Regions from separate parts of the Nocardioides sp. NPDC047086 genome, predicted to be linked through region 1. Evidence: predicted binding sites of a transcription regulator. Region 1 holds the regulator's gene; each other region holds the start of a gene.

The links. Region 1 encodes LexA, which represses DNA repair genes until DNA is damaged. Its sites were predicted from a motif close to TCGAACANNTGTTCGA; they were not measured.
Region 2: ruvC (crossover junction endodeoxyribonuclease RuvC) is a predicted target of LexA. The motif match lies at 4,048-4,063, and genes of this name have one in related genera.
Region 3: ABZ796_RS12730 (SAV_6107 family HEPN domain-containing protein) is a predicted target of LexA. The motif match lies at 3,355-3,370, and genes of this name have one in related genera.

What each region holds. Positions count from the first base shown of each region.
Region 1 is NZ_JBEYUV010000017.1:32,988-40,002, forward strand. It holds gene ABZ796_RS14105 (MXAN_6640 family putative metalloprotease) at 1-418, opposite strand, end outside; gene ABZ796_RS14110 (alkaline phosphatase D family protein) at 493-2,157, opposite strand; gene lexA (transcriptional repressor LexA) at 2,255-3,037, opposite strand; gene ABZ796_RS14120 (LysM peptidoglycan-binding domain-containing protein) at 3,220-3,612, shown strand; gene ABZ796_RS14125 (hypothetical protein) at 3,727-4,596, opposite strand; gene nrdR (transcriptional regulator NrdR) at 5,037-5,537, shown strand; gene ABZ796_RS14135 (vitamin B12-dependent ribonucleotide reductase) at 5,702-7,015, shown strand, end outside.
Region 2 is NZ_JBEYUV010000029.1:15,985-22,999, reverse strand. It holds gene secD (protein translocase subunit SecD) at 1-1,358, opposite strand, end outside; gene yajC (preprotein translocase subunit YajC) at 1,366-1,734, opposite strand; gene ruvB (Holliday junction branch migration DNA helicase RuvB) at 1,822-2,904, opposite strand; gene ruvA (Holliday junction branch migration protein RuvA) at 2,911-3,513, opposite strand; gene ruvC (crossover junction endodeoxyribonuclease RuvC) at 3,510-4,034, opposite strand; gene ABZ796_RS19730 (YebC/PmpR family DNA-binding transcriptional regulator) at 4,198-4,965, opposite strand; gene pdxT (pyridoxal 5'-phosphate synthase glutaminase subunit PdxT) at 5,072-5,650, opposite strand; gene ABZ796_RS19720 (signal peptidase I) at 5,693-6,832, opposite strand; gene ABZ796_RS19715 (SipW-dependent-type signal peptide-containing protein) at 6,829-7,015, opposite strand, start outside.
Region 3 is NZ_JBEYUV010000014.1:98,037-105,051, reverse strand. It holds gene metF (methylenetetrahydrofolate reductase [NAD(P)H]) at 1-571, shown strand, start outside; gene ABZ796_RS12745 (NAD(P)/FAD-dependent oxidoreductase) at 579-1,904, opposite strand; gene ABZ796_RS12740 (DUF4126 domain-containing protein) at 1,901-2,536, opposite strand; gene ABZ796_RS12735 (hypothetical protein) at 2,680-3,273, shown strand; gene ABZ796_RS12730 (SAV_6107 family HEPN domain-containing protein) at 3,464-3,901, shown strand; gene ABZ796_RS12725 (methyltransferase domain-containing protein) at 3,939-4,667, shown strand; gene dinB (DNA polymerase IV) at 4,719-5,924, shown strand; gene ABZ796_RS12715 (DUF3040 domain-containing protein) at 6,070-6,438, shown strand; gene ABZ796_RS12710 (DUF3488 and transglutaminase-like domain-containing protein) at 6,466-7,015, opposite strand, start outside.

The sequences.
Region 1 (7,015 bases):
TGCCCGGCGAGTAGTGGACGCAGACCACGTCGCTGCAGGTCTGGGTCGCGGTGCGCGGGCGGGCGAGCAGCTCACGCGCTGCGGCCTTGTTGGAGCCGTCCAGGGCGTCCTTGGCCTTCCACAGGTCGGCCAGCGCGATGGTCGCGTCGGGCCGGCCGGCGACGTGCCGCCCGGGCACGACCTGGCGGGCGCCGCGCACCGACTGGTTGCGCTTGATCTTCTTGGCCGCGGCGAGCGCCTCCCGGGCCGCCTTCTCGGTCACCGGCTGCTCGGCGCTGGTGTCACCGCCGGTCCTCACCGAGGACGCCGGCGTCGACCCGGTTGCGGGCATGGTGGCGAAGAACGTCGCCGCGACCATGCCTGCGATCAAGACGAGGGAGCGCTGTTTGCGGTTGATCCGGCGGGCAATGTTTCGCATGAGGTACCAGACGTTCGGGAAGGCAGACCTGGGCAGTCTAAGCGCAGAGCGCCGCTGTGTCCGGGGGACACGGCCTAGACGGGCTGCGTTACGTGATGGAGCCGGTTGCTTCCGGTTGCCGTGGCGTACGACCTGGTCCAGGTGGCCGTGGTGTCGGCGTCCTTGCGCTCGCCGATGACGTACCAGTCCATCTGGGCGCGGTTGCGGGTCACGTCGAGGACGGAGTAGCCGTGGTCGTCGAAGTTGAGGTAGCGGACGTGGCGGTTGGCGGTCCTGATGATGTTCTCGACCGTGACGCTGACCGTGCGGCGCGGCGCGCCGAGGATGTCCTTGAGGTTGTTCGAGGTCACCGAGGTGGCCACGAGCTCGACGCCGGCGGTCTTGCCGAGCGGGTAGACGGCGGAGTCGTACGGCAGGTCGCAGGCCCACGCGGAGTGGATGTCGCCGGTGACGAAGACGGTGTCGGTGATCGCGTTGTCGCGGATGTGCTCGAACAGCTCGGTGCGGTCGGCGGTGTAGCCGTCCCACTGGTCGACGTTGTAGGCGACGCCGTTGTCGGGTAGCAGGCCGGTGACGTCGTTGACCGGGGCGATCAGGCTCTTCGGGAGCGCGCCGAAGGTGACCGGCGCGATCATCACCGGGTTGCCGACGATCTTCCACCGGGCGTCGGTGAGCAGGCCGTCCTTGAGCCAGGCCAGCTGCTCGTCGCCGGTGATGGTGCGGTCGGGGTCGTCGACCTCGGCGAGCTCGGTGCGGGCGACCTGCTCGGAGCGGTAGGAGCGCAGGTCGAGCATGCTCAGCTCGAGCAGGGTGCCGAACCGCAGCCGCCGGTAGATGCGGTCGTGGAGATGATCGCGGGTCTCCACCGTGGCGGTTCCGCTCACGCGCAGCGGCATCCACTCGTCGTAGGCCTGGTTGGCGTTGGTCTTGCGGTCGATCCAGTCGTACTCGCCGGGCTCGTTGTTCTCGGCACCCAGCAGCCAGGCGTCGTTGGCCGACTCGTGGTCGTCCCAGGTGACGATCCAGGGCAGCCGGGCGTGGGCGGCGGAGAGGTCGACGTCGCGCTTGTACTGCGCGTGCCGGATCCGGTAGTCGGCCAGCGTGTGCAGCTCGTTGGCGGGCTCGTGCGGCCGGACGTCCTCGTTCGCCATGCCGTAGCCGTACTCGCCGGGCGCGTACTCGTAGATGTAGTCGCCCAGGTGGATGATCGCGTGCAGGTCGTCACGGGCGGCCAGGTGGCGGTAGGAGGCGAACCAGCCGGCCTGCAGGTTGGAGCAGGAGACCACCCCGAAACGTACGTTCTCGGGGGCCGCGTCGGCGGCCGGAGCGGTGCGGGTGCGACCGACGCGGCTGGCCTGGCCGTTGTAGGTGAAGCGGTAGAAGTACCAGCTCTCCGGGGCCAGGCCGGTGACATCGAGCTTCACGGTGTGGTCGCGGTCGGGACCCGTCTGCTGGGATCCCTTCGCGGTGACGCGGCCGAAGTCCGCGGTGGGGGAGACCTCCCAGCGGACCAGGACCTCCTCGCCCTGCCCGGACCCCGGAGTCGCATCCGCCGTCGGCGTGACCCGGGTCCAGATGACGACGCGGTCCGGGAGCGGGTCGCCGGAGGCGACGCCGTGCTGGAAGTGGTTGAGCGAGCCGCTGGCGGCCTCGGCGGGATCGGGAAGCGCGACGGCTCCGGCGGCGGTCGCCAGCCCGGCGGCGATGAGGGTGCGGCGGTCGATCTGCGTCTGGGTCACGCAGTAGGGAACGACGCAGCCGCCGGCCCTGTCATGGGTCGGCGGCTGCAGTTCACGCAGAGTTCCCGGAGTGGTTCCGGGAGGTATGGCACGGGGCTCAGAGGCTGCGCAGGACCGCCGTCACCTTGCCGAGGATCCTCGCGTGCGTCCCGTCGATCGGCTCGTACGCAGCGTTGTGCGGCAGCAGCCAGACCTTGCCGTCCTTGCGGGAGAGCGTCTTGACCGTCGCCTCGCCGTCGATCAGCGCGGCCACGATCTCGCCGTTCTCAGCGGTCGGCTGCTGGCGCACGACCACGAAGTCACCGTCGCAGATGGCCGCGTCGACCATCGAGTCACCGGTGACCGAGAGCAGGAAGAGGTCGCCGTTGCCGACCAGCTGCTTGGGCAGCGGGAAGACGTCCTCGACGCTCTGCTGGCTCGAGGTCTCCTCGGCCAGGATCGGACCACCGGCCGCGATCCGCCCGACCAGGGGGACCATGGCGGCGGCGGGGTTGGGGTTGATGTCGGCCTCGGCGGTGATCGTCGCCTCGGCTGTGCTGGTCTCCTCGGGCTCGCCGGACATGGCCTTGCGGTGGGCCATCACCTCCGGAAGGAAGACCTCGAGAGCGCGCGGTCGCTTCGGGTCCTTGCGGATCAGACCACGCTGCTCCAGGGCACGGAGCTGGTGGGCGACGCTGCTGGTGCTGGTCAGCCCGACCGCGGCGCCGATCTCGCGCATGCTGGGCGGGTAGCCGCGCTGCTCGATGCTGTCGCGCAGGTGAGCGAGGATGCGCTGTTGACGCGGCGTGAGCCCGGTCGCGTCCGGCGGCCCGTCGGGCAGCTCGCGGACGCGGCTCTTCTTCGAACCGCCTGATCCGGTGCCTGTCTTCTGCGTGGTCATGTCATCACATTAGTCCCTCTGGCACCACGACATCAAACATTTGTTCGACGTCGCAGGCAGCGCGTGTCGGCGTTCGAAAATTCCTGGGGTCGCTACTTGCGTTGTTCGAACACGTGATCTACCTTCGAACATGTGCTCGATCGAACACGTGATCGAGAGACTTGTGATCAGGAGGCCGTGAGATGAGTGCAACCGTCTATGTGCTGCCCGTAGCCGAGCCGCCGCGTCCGGTGCCGGAGGTGCGCCGCTCGACCGTGCGGCTCACCCGTCGCGGACGAGTCGTCGTGTTCGCATTCGCGCTCGTCGTGCTCTTCGGGATCGCGCTGATCGGCGCGCGGGTGGCGTTCGCGGTGGAGAACAGTGGCGACACCGATGCCGGATTTCGTGGCCCCGCCCCCGCCGCCCACACGATGGTCGTCGGCGATGGCGACACGCTCTGGGATGTCTCCTCGAAGGCCGTCGCCGGGACCGACGCTTCGATTCGGGAGATGGAGCAGACGATCAAGGAACTCAACTCTCTCGAGTCCTCGATGCTCGTGTCCGGCCAGACCCTGATCATTCCGACCGCGCCGTAGGGCGTCGCCACAGATGTCCGGCTGCTCCTTCGACCCCTGGCAGCCGGCTACCGGGGAAAGAGTGAGAGTGCTGCAGAGGATGGGAAGCGTCTGCAGCACTCTCGCGTATCCGGGTCAGTGGCGCCCGCGGTAGGGGCTGTCCGGCTCGGCCGGCGGCCACTGCTTGTTGCGAGTGCCGTGCCGCGGCGGCCACTCGTCGTCCGGCTGGACCGGCGGGTCCTGGGGCTGGCGCTGGGTGGGCATCGCCTGGGTCGCGGCGGGATCCTCGGTCGGTCGAGCCCGCGAGCCGGTCTGGCCGTAGCCGGCCGGGGCCGGATAGGCACCGGACTGATATTGCGCCGAGCCGGCCTGCTGGGCCGGGTAGCTGTCCGAGCTGTATCCCTGCGGGGCGTACCTCGGGGTGCTCTGCGGCGTCGAGGTCGGCGTCGGCGGGCTGGAGTAGTAGGACGGCTGGGCGGGCGGCGGGCTGGTCGGCGGTTGGTAGGACGAGGCGCCGTAGGCGGCTCGACTGCCGGTGGTGCCGTAGCCCTGATCGCTGTTGGGGTAGCCGTAGGGCGACTGGGAGCCGGTGTCGGTGTAGGCCGAGCGGTTCGTGGTGTCACCGTAGGGCGGCTGGCTCCCGGTGTCGGAGCTGTGCCGGCCGTAGGAGCCGGTGTCGTCGTAGCCGTAGGGGCCGGTGCCGTAGTAGTCCTGCTCCGGGTACGCCTGATCGGAATAGGTCTGATCGGCGTAGGTCTGGTCGGGGTAGGCCGGGTCCGAGTAGTCCTGCTCCTCGACGTAGGCGTTGGAGTGGCTACCGGTGTAGTCGTCGGCGGGTGGCGTCGTCGGGGTGCCGGTGAGGGCCCGCCAGGCCTTCCCGGCGAAGGTGAACGTCAGGAAGAGACAGGCGACTGCAACGACCGCCGCGATGGCGAGCTTCGCCCAGGCGCCGGAATCGCCTCCTCGTGCGTCGGCCCCGAAACCGACGGCGACCCACACGAGCACTCCCCAGATGATGAGGAAGGCAAGTGTCGCGATCGCAGGCAAGATGAACGGTGGCCGGGGACCGCTTCTGGGGCGCGTGCCTCTCCGCGACCCGACGCGATTTCCTCCGGAGATGTTTGTCACGGGGGCCATTCTTACTCATCCGGGCCAGTCCGGCGCCGCTGAACCGGAATCTTTCGGTGTTTGACCGGCGACACGCCGGACACGCGGGTAAACCCGACCCTCGCTTGCATCGTCGTGGGGGCGGGCGTACGGTTACCACTACATCTAGTAGTTACACCGCTGTAGTTATCCACATCTAGTTCACATGAACGGGTGGATGGTTCACAGCGACAGGGGTGTTGTTCCACAGGGACTCACGCTCATATCCACAGGTTCCACAGGCTCGGGCCGCCGTTGAGACGGCCTGGATCCACAGGTCTCACGAGAGGGGCTCGACCGTGCACTGTCCGTTCTGCCGACACAGCGACACCAAGGTGCTCGACTCCCGCGTGGCCGAGGACGGTGGCCAGATCCGGCGCCGCCGGGTCTGCCAGGAGTGTGGGAAGCGGTTCACGACCGTCGAGCAGATGCAGCTGATGGTGGCCAAGCGCTCCGGCGCCGCCGAGCCGTTCAGCCGCGACAAGGCGGTGCACGGCGTACGCAAGGCGTGCAAGGGCCGCCCGGTCACCGAGGACCAGCTCGCCTGCCTCGGCCAGGAGGTCGAGCAGGCGCTGCGCAGCCAGGGGCTGGCGGAGGTTCCCAGCAACGAGGTGGGGCTGGCGATCCTCGCGCCGCTGCGCGAGCTCGACGAGGTGGCCTACCTGCGCTTCGCGAGCGTCTACCGGGCCTTCGGCTCGGCGGACGACTTCGAGCGTGAGATCCAGATGCTGCGTACGGAACGGGAAGTCCAGGACTTCGAGGCAGAACATCCGGTCGAGGCCCCGGTGGGCACCGACTAGGTCCCACGGCCATGAAATAGGGATGGCATAGACGGGCCCGGGCAGGCCGTGGGGAAGCGACCTGCCCGGGCCATCCAGCACAACAGATAGAACAGATCAAGGACTCCACCATCAGCACCGACCAGCAGTACGGCACAGCGATCGATGACAACAGGGGGAACGAAATGACAGACACGGCAGCAGAGGCACAGGCATCGACGAAGGCAGGCGCCGGGCTGAAGATCGAGCGGATCTTCAGCACCGAGGGCGTTCACCCTTACGACGAGATCACCTGGGAGCGGCGCGACGTCGTCCAGAAGAACTGGAAGACCGGCGAGACCGTCTTCGAGCAGACCGGAGTCGAGTTCCCCGACTTCTGGTCGATCAACGCCTCGACGATCGTGACGACCAAGTACTTCCGCGGCGCGCTCGGCACCGAGAAGCGTGAGCAGAGCCTGAAGCAGCTGATCGACCGGGTCGTGAACACCTACGTCGCCTCCGGCAAGGAGAACGACTACTTCGCCTCCGAGGCCGACGCCGACCTCTTCGGTCGCGAGCTCACCTGGCTGCTGGTCAACCAGCACTTCGCCTTCAACTCGCCGGTCTGGTTCAACGTCGGCACCGAGTCCCCCCAGCAGGTCTCGGCCTGCTTCATCCTCTCGGTCGACGACTCCATGGACTCGATCCTGAACTGGTACAAGGAGGAGGGCCTGATCTTCAAGGGCGGCTCCGGTGCCGGTCTCAACCTCTCCCGCATCCGTTCCTCCAAGGAGCTGCTGAAGTCCTCCGGCGGCACCGCCTCCGGCCCGGTCTCCTTCATGCGCGGTGCCGACGCGTCCGCGGGCACCATCAAGTCCGGTGGCGCCACCCGCCGCGCGGCGAAGATGGTCGTGCTCGACGTCGACCACCCCGACATCGAGGAGTTCGTCGAGACCAAGGCGCGCGAGGAGGACAAGATCCGCGCGCTGCGCGACGCCGGCTTCGACATGGACCTCGGCGGCAAGGACATCTCGTCGGTCCAGTACCAGAACGCCAACAACTCCGTGCGGGTCTCCGACGAGTTCATGCGCGCTGTCGAGGAGGGCAAGAAGTTCGGCCTCCGGGCGCGTACGACCGGTGAGGTCATCGAGGAGATCGACGCCCGCGACCTGTTCCGCAAGATCTCGATCGCCGCGTGGGAGTGTGCCGACCCGGGTCTGCAGTACGACGACACGATCAACGACTGGCACACCAACCCGGAGACGGGCCGGATCACCGGCTCCAACCCGTGCTCGGAGTACATGTCGCTGGACAACTCCTCCTGCAACCTGGCGTCGCTGAACCTGCTGAAGTTCCTCAAGGACGACGACACCTTCGACGCCGTGCGCTTCCAGCAGGCCTGCGAGGTCGTCTTCACCGCGATGGACATCTCCATCTGCTTCGCCGACTTCCCGACCGAGGCGATCGGCGAGACCACCCGCGACTACCGCCAGCTCGGCATCGGCTACGCCAACCTCGGC
Region 2 (7,015 bases), on a different contig from region 1:
TCGTAGAGGATGATGAAGGAGTCGGCGGTGATGCCGATACCGACGATCAGACCGGCCACGCCCGGAAGGTCGAGGGTGACACCGGCGGTCTCGCTGAGCAGCAGGATCATCCCGTACGTCAGAGCACCCGCCACGAGCAGCGAGCCGATCACCACGATGCTCATGGCGCGGTAGTAGAGGACCGAGAAGATCACCACGAGGATCAGGCCGATCAGGCCGGCCCAGAGCCCGGCGGTGAGCTGGTTGCCGGCCAGGGTCGGGCCGATGACGCGGGTCTGGATGCCGTCCTCGGGGAAGTCGAGGGGCAGCGAGCCGTACTTGAGGTTGTTGGCCAGCGCGGCGGCGCTCTCCTGGGTGAAGTCACCGCTGATCTGGGCGCCTCCGCTGATCCGGGAGTCGGCGGTCGGCGCCGAGATCACCTTGGCGTCCAAGACGATCGCGAACTGCTCACCGGTGCCGGCGATGGCGCCGGTGGTGTCGGCGAAGGCCTTGTTGCCGTCGGACTTGAAGTCCAGCGTGACCACGTAGTTGGCCTGCTGCTGCGGGATGCCGTAGGAGGCCTCGTTGATCTCGGTGCCCTCGATCACGGCCGGCGTCAGCAGGTAGGGGACGCCGTCCTCGTCACAGGTCAATAGCGGCTTGCCGGGGATGTCCTCGGCCGGCTCGGCGCCCGGAGCGGGGCAGGTGAAGGAGCTGTAGGCGGTGGCCCACTCCTGCGGCACGTTGCGCATGAACTTGACGGCGTCGTCGACCTTGACGACCTTGTTGTCGTTCTGCTTCTTGGGCTCGGCGCTCGCCGAGGCCGAGGGGCTGGCGCTCGGGTCGGCGCTCTCGGACGCCTTCTCCGACGCGCTCGCGGTCTCGGAGGCGCTGGCGGTCTCGCCACCGAACGCCGCGCGCGGCGAGGTGCCCGGCACGGTCCCGGTCGAGGGGTCCTCGACCATCGAGCCGCCGCCGGAGTCGGCGGCGCCGCAGGGCTTTTGCGGGCTACAGGCGACCAGGCGGAAGCGGAGCTTCGCGGTCTGACGGACGCGCTCGGCGGTCTCCTGCTGCACCTTGCCGGTGCCGGGGATGGAGACCTTGATGACGTCGTTGCCCTCGGTGGTGACCCGACCGCCGGTGATGCCGGAGCCGTTGACGCGCTGGTCGATGATCGATTTGGCCTCGTCGAGGCTCTCCCTCGGGACCGATCCGCCCTCGGTGTTCTTCGCGGTCATCGAGATCTCGGTGCCGCCGCGCAGGTCGAGCCCGAGCTCGGGCTTCCAGGTGCCGGCGAACGCGATGCCGCCGAACATGATCGCAATGGCCAAGAAGAGCAGTGCGAGTGTCCGGCCGGGGCGCGCTGTCTTGCGTGCCATGTGTTGGTCAGTCCTTCTTGTCGAGGTCCACGATGACGTTCTCGGCGCCCTCAGGGGTCTCGTCGGCCTTGGCCTCGACCTCGGGCTCCTCCGCGGTGTCCTCGTCGATCTCCTCGGCAGGCGCCTCGGTGACCTTCTGGGCCACGGCCTGGCGCACGACCTGGATGACGACGCCGTCGGCGATCTCGACCTTGATGTTCGTCGTGGCCTCCTCGACCTCCGTCACCGTGCCGAAGAGCCCGGCGGTCAGCATCACCCGGTCACCCGGCTGAAGGTTGAGCTGGAGCTCACGAGCCTGCTTCGCACGCTTCTGCTGCGGCCTGATCAACAGGAAGTAGAACAGGACGATGATGACGATAAAAGGAAGGAATTCCACGGGGGTTCGGCTCCGACAGTCTGAGTGGTCACCGGCAGGCGCACGGCGACGTGCAAGTCTAACCAGGCACCTGGTTAAGACTGTGAATCAGGCCTCATCCCACAGCGTTTCCTTGGACCACGCGGCAGCCTCGGCGTTGGCCGGTACTGGCAGCCCGAGGTGCTCCCACGCGGCCGGGGTCGCGACCCGGCCGCGCGGCGTACGTGCGAGGAAGCCGGTGCGCACCAGGAAGGGCTCGGCAACCTCCTCGACCGTCTCGCGCTCCTCCCCCACCGCGACGGCGAGGGTGGAGATGCCCACGGGGCCGCCGCCGAACCTGCGGCACAGGGCGTCGAGGACGGCCAGGTCGAGACGGTCCAGGCCGAGCGGGTCGACCTCGTAGAGGTCGAGCGCCTTCTCGGCGATCTGCTGGGTGACCGTGCCGTCGGCCTTGACCTGGGCATAGTCGCGTACGCGGCGCAGCAGCCGGTTGGCGATCCGTGGAGTGCCTCGGGAGCGGCCGGCGATCTCGGCGGCGCCGTCGTCCATGAGGGTGACGTCGAGCAGGCCCGCGGAGCGGCGCACGATCAGCTCGAGGTCCTGGGGGTCGTAGAGCTCCAGATGACCGGTGAAGCCGAACCGGTCCCGGAGCGGGCCGGGGAGGAGTCCGGCGCGGGTGGTCGCGCCGACCAGCGTGAACGGCGGCAGGTCGATCGGGATCGCGGTCGCGCCCGGCCCCTTGCCGATGACCACGTCGACCCGGAAGTCCTCCATGGCGAGGTAGAGCATCTCCTCGGCGGGACGGCTCATCCGGTGGATCTCGTCGACGAAGAGCACCTCGCCCTCGTTGAGGCCGCTCAGGATCGCGGCCAGGTCGCCGGCGTGGGTGATCGCGGGGCCGGACGTGATCCGCAGCGGCGCCGACATCTCCGCGGCGATGATCATCGCGAGCGTGGTCTTGCCGAGTCCCGGCGGCCCGGACAGGAGTACGTGGTCGGGGGCCCGCTCGCGCTGCCGGGCCGCCTCCAGGACGAGGCCGAGCTGCTCGCGGACGCGTTGCTGGCCGATCAGCTCGTCGAGGGTCTTGGGACGCAGCGCCGCCTCGACAGCCCGGTCGTCGCCGTCGGCCTCGGCAATGGTGAGCGAGGAGAAGTAGTCCTCCTCGGCCCGGTCCAGGTCGTCCTCGTGCATGGGTCCTTATGCCTTCGAGAGGGTTCGCAGGGCCGCCCGGAGCAGCAGCGAGATGTTGGCCTGGTCGCCGGCCTCGGGCTCGATGGCGGTGACCGCCTTGTCGGCGTCCCTGGCGTTGTAGCCCAGGCCGATGAGGGCCTCGGTCACCTGGTCGCGCCAAGGTGCGGCGCCCGGCTGGACGGCGGCCGGTGCGGAGGCGGTGCCGGTGGGCGCGCCGATCCTGTCCTTGAGCTCCAGGATGATCCGCTGGGCGCCCTTCTGGCCTATGCCGGGGACCTTGGTGAGGGTCTTGGCGTCCTCGCCCGCGATGGCCAGGCGGATGCCGTCGGGCGAGAGGACGGCGAGCATCGCCTGGGCGAGCTTCGGGCCGACGCCGGAGGCGGTCTGGAGCAGCTCGAAGAGGGTGCGTTCGTCGGTGTCGGTGAAACCGAACAGGGTCAGCGAGTCCTCGCGCACGACCAGGCTGGTCGGCAGGTGTGCCTCCTCCCCGGTGCGGAGCGTGGCCAGCGTGTTGGGCGTGCAGAGCAGCTCGATGCCGATCCCGCCGACCTCGACGACGGCGGTGGAGAGACTGACTGCGGCGACCTTGCCGCGCACGGACGCGATCACTTCTTTGTCCTTCCAGCAGCCGCGAGCGCGGCTTCGATGCGGTTCTGGGCGCCTCCGCGCCACTGGTGGGTGATGGCCAGCGCGAGCGCGTCGGCGGCGTCGGCCGGCTTCGGCGGGGTCGGGAGCCGCAGGATGCGGGTCACCATCGCGGTCACCTGGGCCTTGTCGGCCCGGCCGTTGCCGGAGACGGCTGCCTTGACCTCCGAGGGTGTGTGCAGGGCGACCGGGAGACCGCGTCTCGCGGCGCAGACCATCGCCAGCCCGCTGGCCTGGGCCGTACCCATGATCGTGGAGACGTTCGAGCGCGCGAAGATCCGCTCGATCGCGACCGCGTCGGGCCGGTGCTCCTCGATCCAGGCGTCGATCCCCTTCTCGATGCTCACCAGCCGCTCCCAGACCGGAAGGTCGGCCGACGTACGGATCACACCGACGTCCACCATCGACAGCGGGCGGCCGAGCGAGCCGTCGACCACGCCCATCCCGCACCGGGTCAGGCCGGGGTCGATCCCAAGCACCCTCACGCACACACCTCCATCGAACGTCTGTTCGCAGACTACAGACCCCGCGCCGAATCATCAGGTAGGGCGTGCCGAGAATGTAGTTGTGGGCGACGAAAGTAGAGTTTCGTCGCCCACAACGCACGATTCGGCACGCCGTTTCGACCGACTCGGCGCGCGCGGGAGGTCAGGCGTCGACGGTCTCCATGACCTCGTCGGGGATGTCGGCGTTGGAGTAGACGTTCTGGACGTCGTCGAGGTCGTCGACGGCGTCGATGAGCTTGAAGACCTTCTCGGCCGACGGCGCGTCGGCGACGGGGATGTCCATGCTCGCGACGAACTGGACCTCGGCGGAGTCGTAGTCGATGCCGGCGTCCTGCAGCGCGGTGCGGACCGCGACGACATCGGACGGGTCGGAGACGATCTCGAAGGACTCACCGAGGTCGTTGACGTCCTCGGCACCTGCGTCGAGGGTGGCCTCGAGGAGGTCGTCCTCGGTGACCGTCTTGCCCTCCTGCGCCTTCGCCACGACGACGACGCCCTTGCGGTCGAAGAGCCGCGAGACCGAGCCCGGGTCTGCCATGGTGCCGCCGTTGCGGGTGACCGCGGTGCGTACCTCCATGGCCGCCCGGTTGCGGTTGTCGGTCAGACACTCGATGAGGAGCGCGACGCCCTGGGGGCCGTAGACCTCGTACATGATCGTGTCGTAGCTGACCCCGCCGCCGTCGAGCCCACCGCCGCGCTTGACCGCACGGTCGATGTTGTCGTTGGGGACCGACTGCTTCTTGGCCTTCTGGATCGCGTCGTAGAGGGTCGGGTTGCCGGCCGGGTCGGGACCGCCGGTCTTGGCCGCGATCTCGATCGTCTTGATGAGCTTGGCGAAGAGCTTGCCGCGCTTGGCGTCGATCGCCGCCTTCTTGTGCTTGGTCGTTGCCCACTTGGAGTGGCCGCTCATCTGAAAACCGTCCTTTGCCCCGCGTCGTCGCTGTGCTTGTCGAGCCGCCTCCGGAGTCGTCACAGGGCAGCAGGTGCCCATTCTAACTACGTGGCCTCGGTCACCGTCACCAGCAGGTGTCGAGGAAGAGCCGGTGCAGCCGGTCCTCCCCGTTGACCTCGGGGTGGAAGGACGTCGCCAGCAGATGCCGGCGGCGTACGGCGACGGGGTGGCCCGCCACGCTCGCCAGCACCTCCACCTCGGGGCCGGTCGCCTCGACCCAGGGCGCGCGGATGAAGACCGCTCGGACCGGCTCCTCCACCCCGGCGACGCTCAGGTCGGTCTCGAAGGACTCGGTCTGGCGCCCGAACGCGTTGCGACGCACCGTGATGTCCAGGCCGCCGATCGTCTCCTGACCCTCGGCACCGTCGAGCAGGCGCTCGGCGAGCAGCACCATCCCGGCACAGGTGCCGAAGACCGGCATCTTGTCCGCCACCCTCGCCCGGAGCGGGTCGAGCAGCTCGAAGGTCCTGGCCAGACGCCACATCGTGGTCGACTCGCCACCGGGCAGCACGAGCCCGTCGCAGGTGTCGAGCTCGGCCTGGCGGCGTACGGGAAGGGTCTTGACCCCCAGCCGGGTCAGCGTGGCCAGGTGTTCGCGGACATCGCCCTGAAGAGCGAGTACGCCGATGGTCGGTGCAGTCACCTCGGCAGCGTAGTTCGGGGTGAGGGCCGCACGGAACTCGGCTCAGGCGGTGTTGCACTCGAAGGAGGCGAAGGCGAGCACCGCGCTGCTGGAGAAGTTGATCTGGACGGTCGTCGCGCCGTACCAGCTGCTGCCGGTGAGGTGGGAGCGCACCCGCAGCTGCAGCCGGGTGTTGGAGAGCAGGTTGAGGCCGATCAGGTTGCCCAGCGTCGTCGCGTTCTGCTGATACGCCTGCCTCGAGCCGGCGGCCCCGGCATGGGCGACGGTCACCGCAGCACCCTGGTTCTGGTTGGTGTCGCGGTTGAAGAACTGCAGCTGATAGTCGTAGCTCGCCAGCGGCGGAGCGGACGCCGGCGCGACGCCCTCCCAGCGCAGCGTGATCGTGCTGCCGAGCGCCTGGTTCTGCGCCTGGCAGTTGCCGGTCGCGCTGCCGGTGCCCCCGCCGGAGGACGGCGCCGCGGTCGGCGAGACCAGGCTGGTCGTGCCCAGCGTGCCGCCGGTGACGACCACCGGGTCCGTCCAGGCCGCCCAGGTTGGTGGCATCGCCGTACCCACCAGGAACGCGAGCACGAGGACGGCGAACACGAGCCGTCCTCGGCGCAGCCGGCGGCCCTCGGCGGGCTCCGGTGCGGGGTGCGGTGGTTCCGGCGGCTCGGGGACCACGGGGGCGCTCGGGGCGGGCGGGTTCGCCCGGCGGCGCATCAGGATCGTCAGCAGCAGCGCCGCGTACCCGGCGAGCACGAAGATCCCCGGCGGGTGCGAGAGCCAGGCGATCGCTGCGCCGAGGTGGGGCACGGAGAAGACGACCCGGTCGGCGGCGGTGACCTGGTAGGGACGCAGGTCGGCGGTGTCGTTGGCGTCGCCCTGCAGCCGCAGCAGCGAGCTCGACTCGGTGTGGTCGATCGAGACGACCCGGTGCGTCACCCGGGTGCGCTCGTACGGCACCGAGACCACGTCGCCGACCTCGATCTCGTGGTGGTCGACCGGCACCGCGAGCGCCAGCGATCCGGTCGGGATCGCCGGCGACATCGAGCCCGAGCGGAACACGAGCGGGCGGACGTCGAAGGCCAGTCCCGCGAGCAGGATAAGCAGGCACAGTACGCCGGCCACCGCGGCGACGGTGAGGGCGAGATCCCCCGTCCGCCGGGCGGCGGTGGCGGCGAGGTGCTGCAGTCGGGTCACGGCAGCTGGGTCCCGGTGAGGGTGAAGGTGAGGTTGCTCGAACGGCCCTGGGCGGTGTCGGGGGCGTCGGTGCCGAGCGTCACCTGCAGACAGAGCGTCTGCGACGCGCCCGGCTGGAGCGTACGCGCGGTCGCGATGCCGGAGGAGGGCAGCGGGCCGCCCGTGCCGGTGAGCGCCGTGCCC
Region 3 (7,015 bases), on a different contig from region 1:
CCACGTGATGGCGCTGCGTGGCGACCCCGCCGAGGGCCCGCGCGCCGAGTGGACCCCGACCCCGGGCGGTCTCGACTACGCCATCGACGTGGTGCAGCTGGCCCGTGAGCGCGGCGACTTCCGCATCGGCGTCGCTGCCTTCCCGGAGGGCCACCCGAGTGCGGAGTCGCTCGAGGCCGACGCCGACGTGCTGGCCGCCAAGGCACGGGCCGGTGCGGAGTTCGCGGTCACCCAGATGTTCTTCCGTGCGGCCGACTACTTCGGTCTCGTCGACCGGGTCCGCGCCCGCGGCGTCGACATCCCGATCCTGCCCGGGATCATGCCGATCCTGAACCTCGCCGCCATCCGCCGGCAGAGCGAGCTGATCGGCGCCGAGGTCCCCGAGGAGATCGTGGAGCGGCTCAGCGCTGCCGGCCCCGAGCCCGCCGACATCCGAGCCGAGGGCATCGCGGTGGCCGCCGAGCTGTGCCAGGAGCTCCTCGACGGCGGCGCCCCCGGGCTGCACTTCTACACGCTGAACCGCTCCAGGGCGACGCTGGAGATCTTCGCCGAGCTCAACGTCACCGTCTAGGTCGCGCTCACTTCTCCGCAGGTCCGATCGACTGCGCGACCAGCGCGGAGGACAGCCCGGCGAACGGCAGCCCCGATCCCGGTGTGGCGTGGGCGCCGGCGGCGTAGACGTTCGGGAGCGGGGTGCGCGGCCCGAGGCGCTGGAACACTGTGCCGCGCCCGGCCCACTTCACGCCCAGCGGCGACCCGCGCCAGCGGCGTACGAGCTCGGCGGCGCCCAGGTCGACACGGTGCACGACGTGCTCGCGCAGGTCGATCTTGTGGCGTGCCAGTGCCAGCAGGACATCCTCCATCAGCTTGCCGTAGGAGTGGATCGTCCACGCGTGCTGCCCCTCGGGGGCGAGCCCGCGGGTGCGGACGACCAGGGTGGGGTCGCCGTGGAGCACCAGCTCGTCGGGGAGGCCGAGGAGATGCTCGGGCAGCGCGGAGAGCCCGAGGTGGAACGTCATCGGCGGGATCGCCGGCAACGTGCGGTCCACCAGCGGCCGCAGGGCCGGCAGCGAGCGCGGGTCGAAGGCGACCACGACCGCTCCGTCGGCGCCGAGGTCGATCTCCCCGGACGTGGTGCTGACCGCGACCGCCCTCCCGTCGCGCACGACGATGTCCTCCACGTGGGTCGCGGTCTCCACCGAGACCCGGCGCGTGGCCATCCGGGCGGCGAGCACCTCGGCCACCACTCCCATCCCGCCCTCGACCCGCCAGGCGCCGAACCGCTGCTCGAGATAGGCGGTCAGCCCCGCCCAGGCAGGTACGTCACGCAGCTCCTGCCCCGCCGCGACGAACGGGTGCGCCGCGACCAGCCGGAGCCGCTCGTCCTTGAACGTCTTGCGCAGCCGCTTGTGGAGGGTCTCGCGCGACCGGAACCGCTCCGCCACCGCCGAGGGGAGCGCCGAGGGCTCCCACGGGACCTCGAAGTAGTGCTGGCGCAGCACCTCCCAGTCCTCGCTGAACCGGGCGACGTAGTCGGTCCACTGCCGGCCCAAGCCCGGGCCGAGCGCGTCGAAGGCGGCCAGCTGGGCGCCACGGGTGCTGCCGGGCACCGAGACCGAGGTCTTGTCGGAGAACCGGTGCTCGCGGAGGACGTCCATCGGCACCAGCTCGAGCTCACGCTCCGCGGGCCGACCGGACTTGCGGAACAGGTCACGCATCACCGCAGGCAGCAGGGTCGAGGTCGCCGACGCGTCCCAGGTGAACCCCTCCTCGCGCACCGGCACCAGCGCGCCGCCGAGCTGACCGGAGGCCTCGAGAAGGGTCACCGAGTGACCGAGCTTGGCCAGCCGGGCGGCGCTGGCCATCCCGGCGTACCCGCCCCCGAGGACGACAACGTTCGTCACGAGACGGGGTAGGGCTTGGTGGTGCCGTCGGACGGTCCTTCCGGCGGTGGGGCGCCTCGTCTCCCTCGCCGGGTCAGCCTGCGCCAGCCTCCGCGAACGGTGCGGACGATGAGATACACCAGCACCAGGCCGGCGACGAGCAGGACCGCGGCGACACCGGCGGCGGCCAGCGGGTGCTCGGTCGCGAACCAGACCACGCCGAGGACGAGCCCGTCCTCGGCCAGGCTGACCACCGAGTTGGAGACCGGCTCGGGGGAGGAGTTGACCGCCAGCCGCTCGCTGGCCTTGACCAGGTGGGACATCAGCGCGGAGGTGCCGCCCACGACGCCGGCGACGGCAGCGTTGAGCGAGTCGGCCTCACCGGCGATCAGGACACCGATGATGGCGCCGATCGTGGGCCGGATCACCGTGGAGATCGAGTCCCACGTCGAGTCGATGTAGGGCACCTTGTCGGCGACGAACTCGATCGCGAACATCAACCCCGCGGCCGCCAGCACCGGCCAGGTGCCGAGCACGTCAGGGATCTCCTCGGCCCCTGTCGTACGCTGCACGACGCCGAGCACCAGCACGACCAGGTAGGCGTTGATGCCACTGGCCCACCCGCTGGAGAAGGTCAGCGCTAGAGATTCCATGGAGACATCTTGGCGTACGGCACCGACGGCCAGGACCCGGCCCGAGACCGAGCGCACGCGATCCCGTATTTACCTCCGTTGTGCCCCGTACGGCAGAATGGGCTGATCAACGCAGAGTTCCCCCCACGTCGCAAGGAGACCGGATGACCATGACGACACCCGACGAGAACGAAGGTGTGGTCGTGAGCGAGGACCCGGAAGCCACCGTCGAGGTGGCAGCCCTCGCTGCTGAGCCCGTGCCGCGGGAGATGACGTGGGCGGTTCGGCTGATCGTCGGTCTGATCGCGTTCAGCGCCGTCGTGGTCGTGGTGATGGTGCTGCGTTCCGACGACCTGGTGCGCGCGTGGGCGGAGGGCAACGCCTCGGCCAAGCGCATCTTGGAGACCGAGGGGCTCGAGGCCCTCATCAACCCGCCCAACGACAACCGGGTCAGCGCGCCGGCGTTCATCGCCCCTGCGATCACCCTGTTCGGCGTGATGGCCATCATGCTCGGCGTGCTCACGGTCTTCCTTCGCAACGGCTTCGAGTGGGCCCGCATCGTGATCACCTTCCTGGTCTTCATCTCCGCGGTGGCCAGCGTCGGTGGCATCCTGACCGGCCCGCCGGTGATCATCAGCGTGCTGACCGCGATCGCGATCGTCATCGCCGCGGGGCTGCTGGTGGTCATGTGGCTGCCGGCCAACACCCGCTACATCCACCCGCCGCACCGCATCCGCGGCGCCGTCGCCGACGACTGAGCGACCGCAGCACCGATCGACACGCCCCGCCACCGAAACGTCTTGTGACTGTCGGTGGCGGGGTGTAGTTTGATCTCGTGTTCGAACAAATGTTCGAACACCCAGGCTCTGGCGGGCGTCGTCCTCGACCCCCGACGCCCGCCGGAGCCGTCCACTGCGGGGTCGACCGTGAGCGAGTTAGGACGACCCGATGCATCTGTTGCCGGCGACGACGCACAACTACCTCTTCCGCGCCACCGAGACCCTCGCGGAGGCGATCGTGGCCGACGACGTGCCGAGCAGGTACGCCATCGCTCACGTCGCCGCACTCCAAGCCGCCGCCGCGCTGATCGCCGCCCGCACCGATCCCGTCGAGGCCGCGAGCGCCGGTCGCCGTCGTCCGTGGAACGCCTGGGTCCGCCTCAAGAAGGTCGCGCCCGAGCTCTCCGAGTGGGCCGACTACTTCGCCGCCGGGGCCGCCAAGCGCGCCGCCGCGGAGGCCGGCTCGATCCGGGCGGTCACCGCCGAGGAGGCCGACGAGCAGGTGCGTGACGCCGACCGGTTCCTCGCCGTCGTCGAGGAGTCGCTCGGGCTGATGGCCCACACCTCTGCGGCCACTCCACTCCGTCACGACCGCCTCGTGGGCTGATTCAGATGCCGTGGACACAGGGCCTACGCTTGGCCCCATGTCAGCTGGCTCCGCTTCCACCAGTCGTCGGGCAGGCGCCCGGACCGTCGCCGTCTGGGACGCGCTCGACCCGGTCCTGGCCGGAGGCCCGCTCGACGTCCTCGACATCGGCGGCGGCACCGGCACCTCTGCCGTACGCGTCGCCGGGCTCGGCCACCGGGTCACCGTCGTCGACCCCAGCCCCGACGCGCTGGCCGCGCTCGACCGTCGCGCCCGCGAGGCCGGTGTCTCCGTCGACGCACGCCAGGGTGACCTGGCCGCACTCTCCGACGTGGCCGATCCCGGCGGCGCCGACGTGGCGCTGTGCCACGGTGTCCTCGAGGTCGTTCCCGACCCTGCGGCGGCACTGGCGGGGATCCGCGAGGTGCTCCGTCCCGGCGGCACGCTCAGTTTGCTGGTCGCCCAGCGCACCGCCGCCGTCCTCTCCCGTGCCCTGGCCGGCCACTTCGCGCAGGCCGCCGAGCTCCTCGACGACACCGCTCCGCAGGGGCGCTCCGGTCGCCGCTTCGCTCTCGACGAGGTCACCGGGCTGCTCGAGGCGACCGGCTTCGAGGTCGGGGACGTTCGGGGCGTACGCGTCTTCGTGGATCACGTTCCGGGGTCGCTGCTCGATGTCGATCCTGCGGCGACCTCCGCTCTGGTCGATCTCGAGCAGCGGGCATCGACTCGCGCCGACTACTTGCCGTTCGCGACCCAGCTGCACGTGCTCGCTTCGCTTCGCGGTTAGCTCGCTTCGCTTCGCCGAGTCAGCGCTTGTCCGCGTCCTTGGAGGATCGGGGTGACCTCCTCCGCTAGCGCTCCGGAGGCCACCCCGATCCTCCATGTCGACATGGACGCCTTCTTCGTGTCTGTGGCGATCAGACATCAGCCCGAGCTCTGGGACCAGCCGGTGGTGGTCGGGGGACATGCACGTGGCGTGGTGACCTGCGCCAACTACCCGGCGCGCGCCTACGGGGTCCGTGCCGCGATGCCCGGCTCGATGGCGAGGAGGCTGTGTCCTCAGCTCGTCTCGGTCCGCCTCGACTTCGGTGAGGTCGCCGAGGTCTCCCATCAGGTTCGCGAGATCTTCCGCCGCGCCACCCCGCTGGTGGAGGTGGTCAGTGTCGACGAGGCGTTCCTCGACGTACAGGGAGCGACCAGGCTCTTCGGCAGCCCCGAACAGATCGCCCACCGGATCCGGGGTCAGATCGCCGAGGAGCTGAGCATCACCTGCTCGGTCGGTGTCGCGGCGACCCCGAGCGTGGCCAAGGTCGGCAGCCGCAAGGCGAAGCCCGACGGCGTCGTGGTCGTCCGGCCGGAGGAGATCCCGGAATTCCTGCATCCGCTCGACGTCGGTGAGCTCTACGGAGTCGGCCCGAGCACCCGGACGCGGCTGCGGCGGCTCGGCTTCGAGACGGTGGGCGACATCGCCCGCACCCCGGTGCCGACCCTCCACCAGATCCTCGGGCACCGCCTCGGCGGCCACCTGCACCGGCTCGCGACCGGCACCGACCGGCGCGAGCTGACCGGGCGGCTGGGTCCCGACCTGCCCGACCGCTCCACGGGCGCCCAGGAGACCTTCGGCCACGACCTCGGCGACCGCGAGGACATCGTCCGTGAGCTGCTGCGCCTCTCGGCCCGCGTCACCCGGCGGATGCGGCGAGCCGGCACGGTCGGCCGCACGATCGCGCTGACGGTTCGGTTCACCGACTTCAAGACCATCTCGCGCTCCCGCACGCTGCCCGATCCCACCGACGTCACCCAGGAGGTCCACGCCGCCGCGGTCCGCCTCTACGACGAGCTCGATCTCCGGGGCCGGGCACTGCGCCTGGTCGGGGTCCGGGTCGAGCACCTGGTCGCCCGGGAGGGCACCGACCGACAGTTGCTGCTCGGCGAGCGGGAGCGGGGCTGGTCCGAGGCCGACCGGGCCATCGACCAGGTCGCCGAACGCTTCGGATCCACCCTCGTCCGCCGCGCGAGCCTGCTCGATCAGGGCCGGGGTTGACGCAACTGCCTGTTCGCTTGACACAATCGGACCAGGTTGTGCCATGTGGCAGAACGTCAAGGGGCAAGAATTTTCTGGGCTTACTACCGCCTTCAGGGTGGCCAGCCTAGACTTGGAGATGCCCCAACAGGACATGGGAGGTACGGTGCCACTCTCGGAAGAGGAGCTTCGCCTGCTCGAGCAGATGGAGCGCGCGCTCTCGGCGGAGGACCCGAAGTTCGCCTCCGCCCTCCGAGGCACGGCCCTACGCCGTGCCCAACGTCGACACGCGGTCATCGCGGGCATCGTGCTCGCCGGTGGAGTCGCGTTGCTGATGACCGGTGTGATCTCACGGATGTGGATCGTCGGGGTGGTCGGCTTCCTGGTGATGCTGGCTTCGACCTCCGTGCTGCTCACCGCTCTTCGTGGTGCTGCCGCGGTCGAGGAGGAGGACGGGGAACACACTCCCCGCAGCTCGTTCTTCGACCGGGCCAGCGAGCGCTGGAAGCAGCGCCGCCGCGACAACGACCTCTGAGACAACGACCTCTGAGAGGTCCCGCCTCTAGGACGAGATCAGCTCCCGCTCGGACCGGGCAACCGGCCCGTCGGTGGCTGGTGCCGAGGGGCGGCGGAAGACCGACGCCGGCCACAGGCGTGCCCGGCGCCGGGCACGCCTGTCGGCATGCTCCCTGAGCGCGGCCGAGACCAGGCGTACGTCCTCCCTGACCGCCGCGGCCCCGCGATGCTCCGCGTAGCGGTTGCGCTCGACAGCGGCGACGATCCGCTGCAGTGCGAGCATCGGCTCGCGTCCCTGCAGATGCGGGGCCAGGCTGGTGGCCTCCTCCCGCGGCGAGCGGGTCCCGGACCAGGGCAGACCGAGGTCGATCGCGGTGTCACCCAGCTCGCGCCAGCCGGCCTCGGCGTCGCCTCCGAGCCGCGTCGCCCGCCGCCGGCGCCGGATCACGGCCGGGGCCGCCAGCGCGACCAGGCCGACCAGGCCGATGATCCCGAGACCGGTCCAGACGGCGCCGGCGTTGGACTCCTCGGTGCCGGTGTCGGCGACCTCGGGGGTGTCGGGCTCCTCGCGCTGCGGCCGGTTGGGCGCCGGCGCG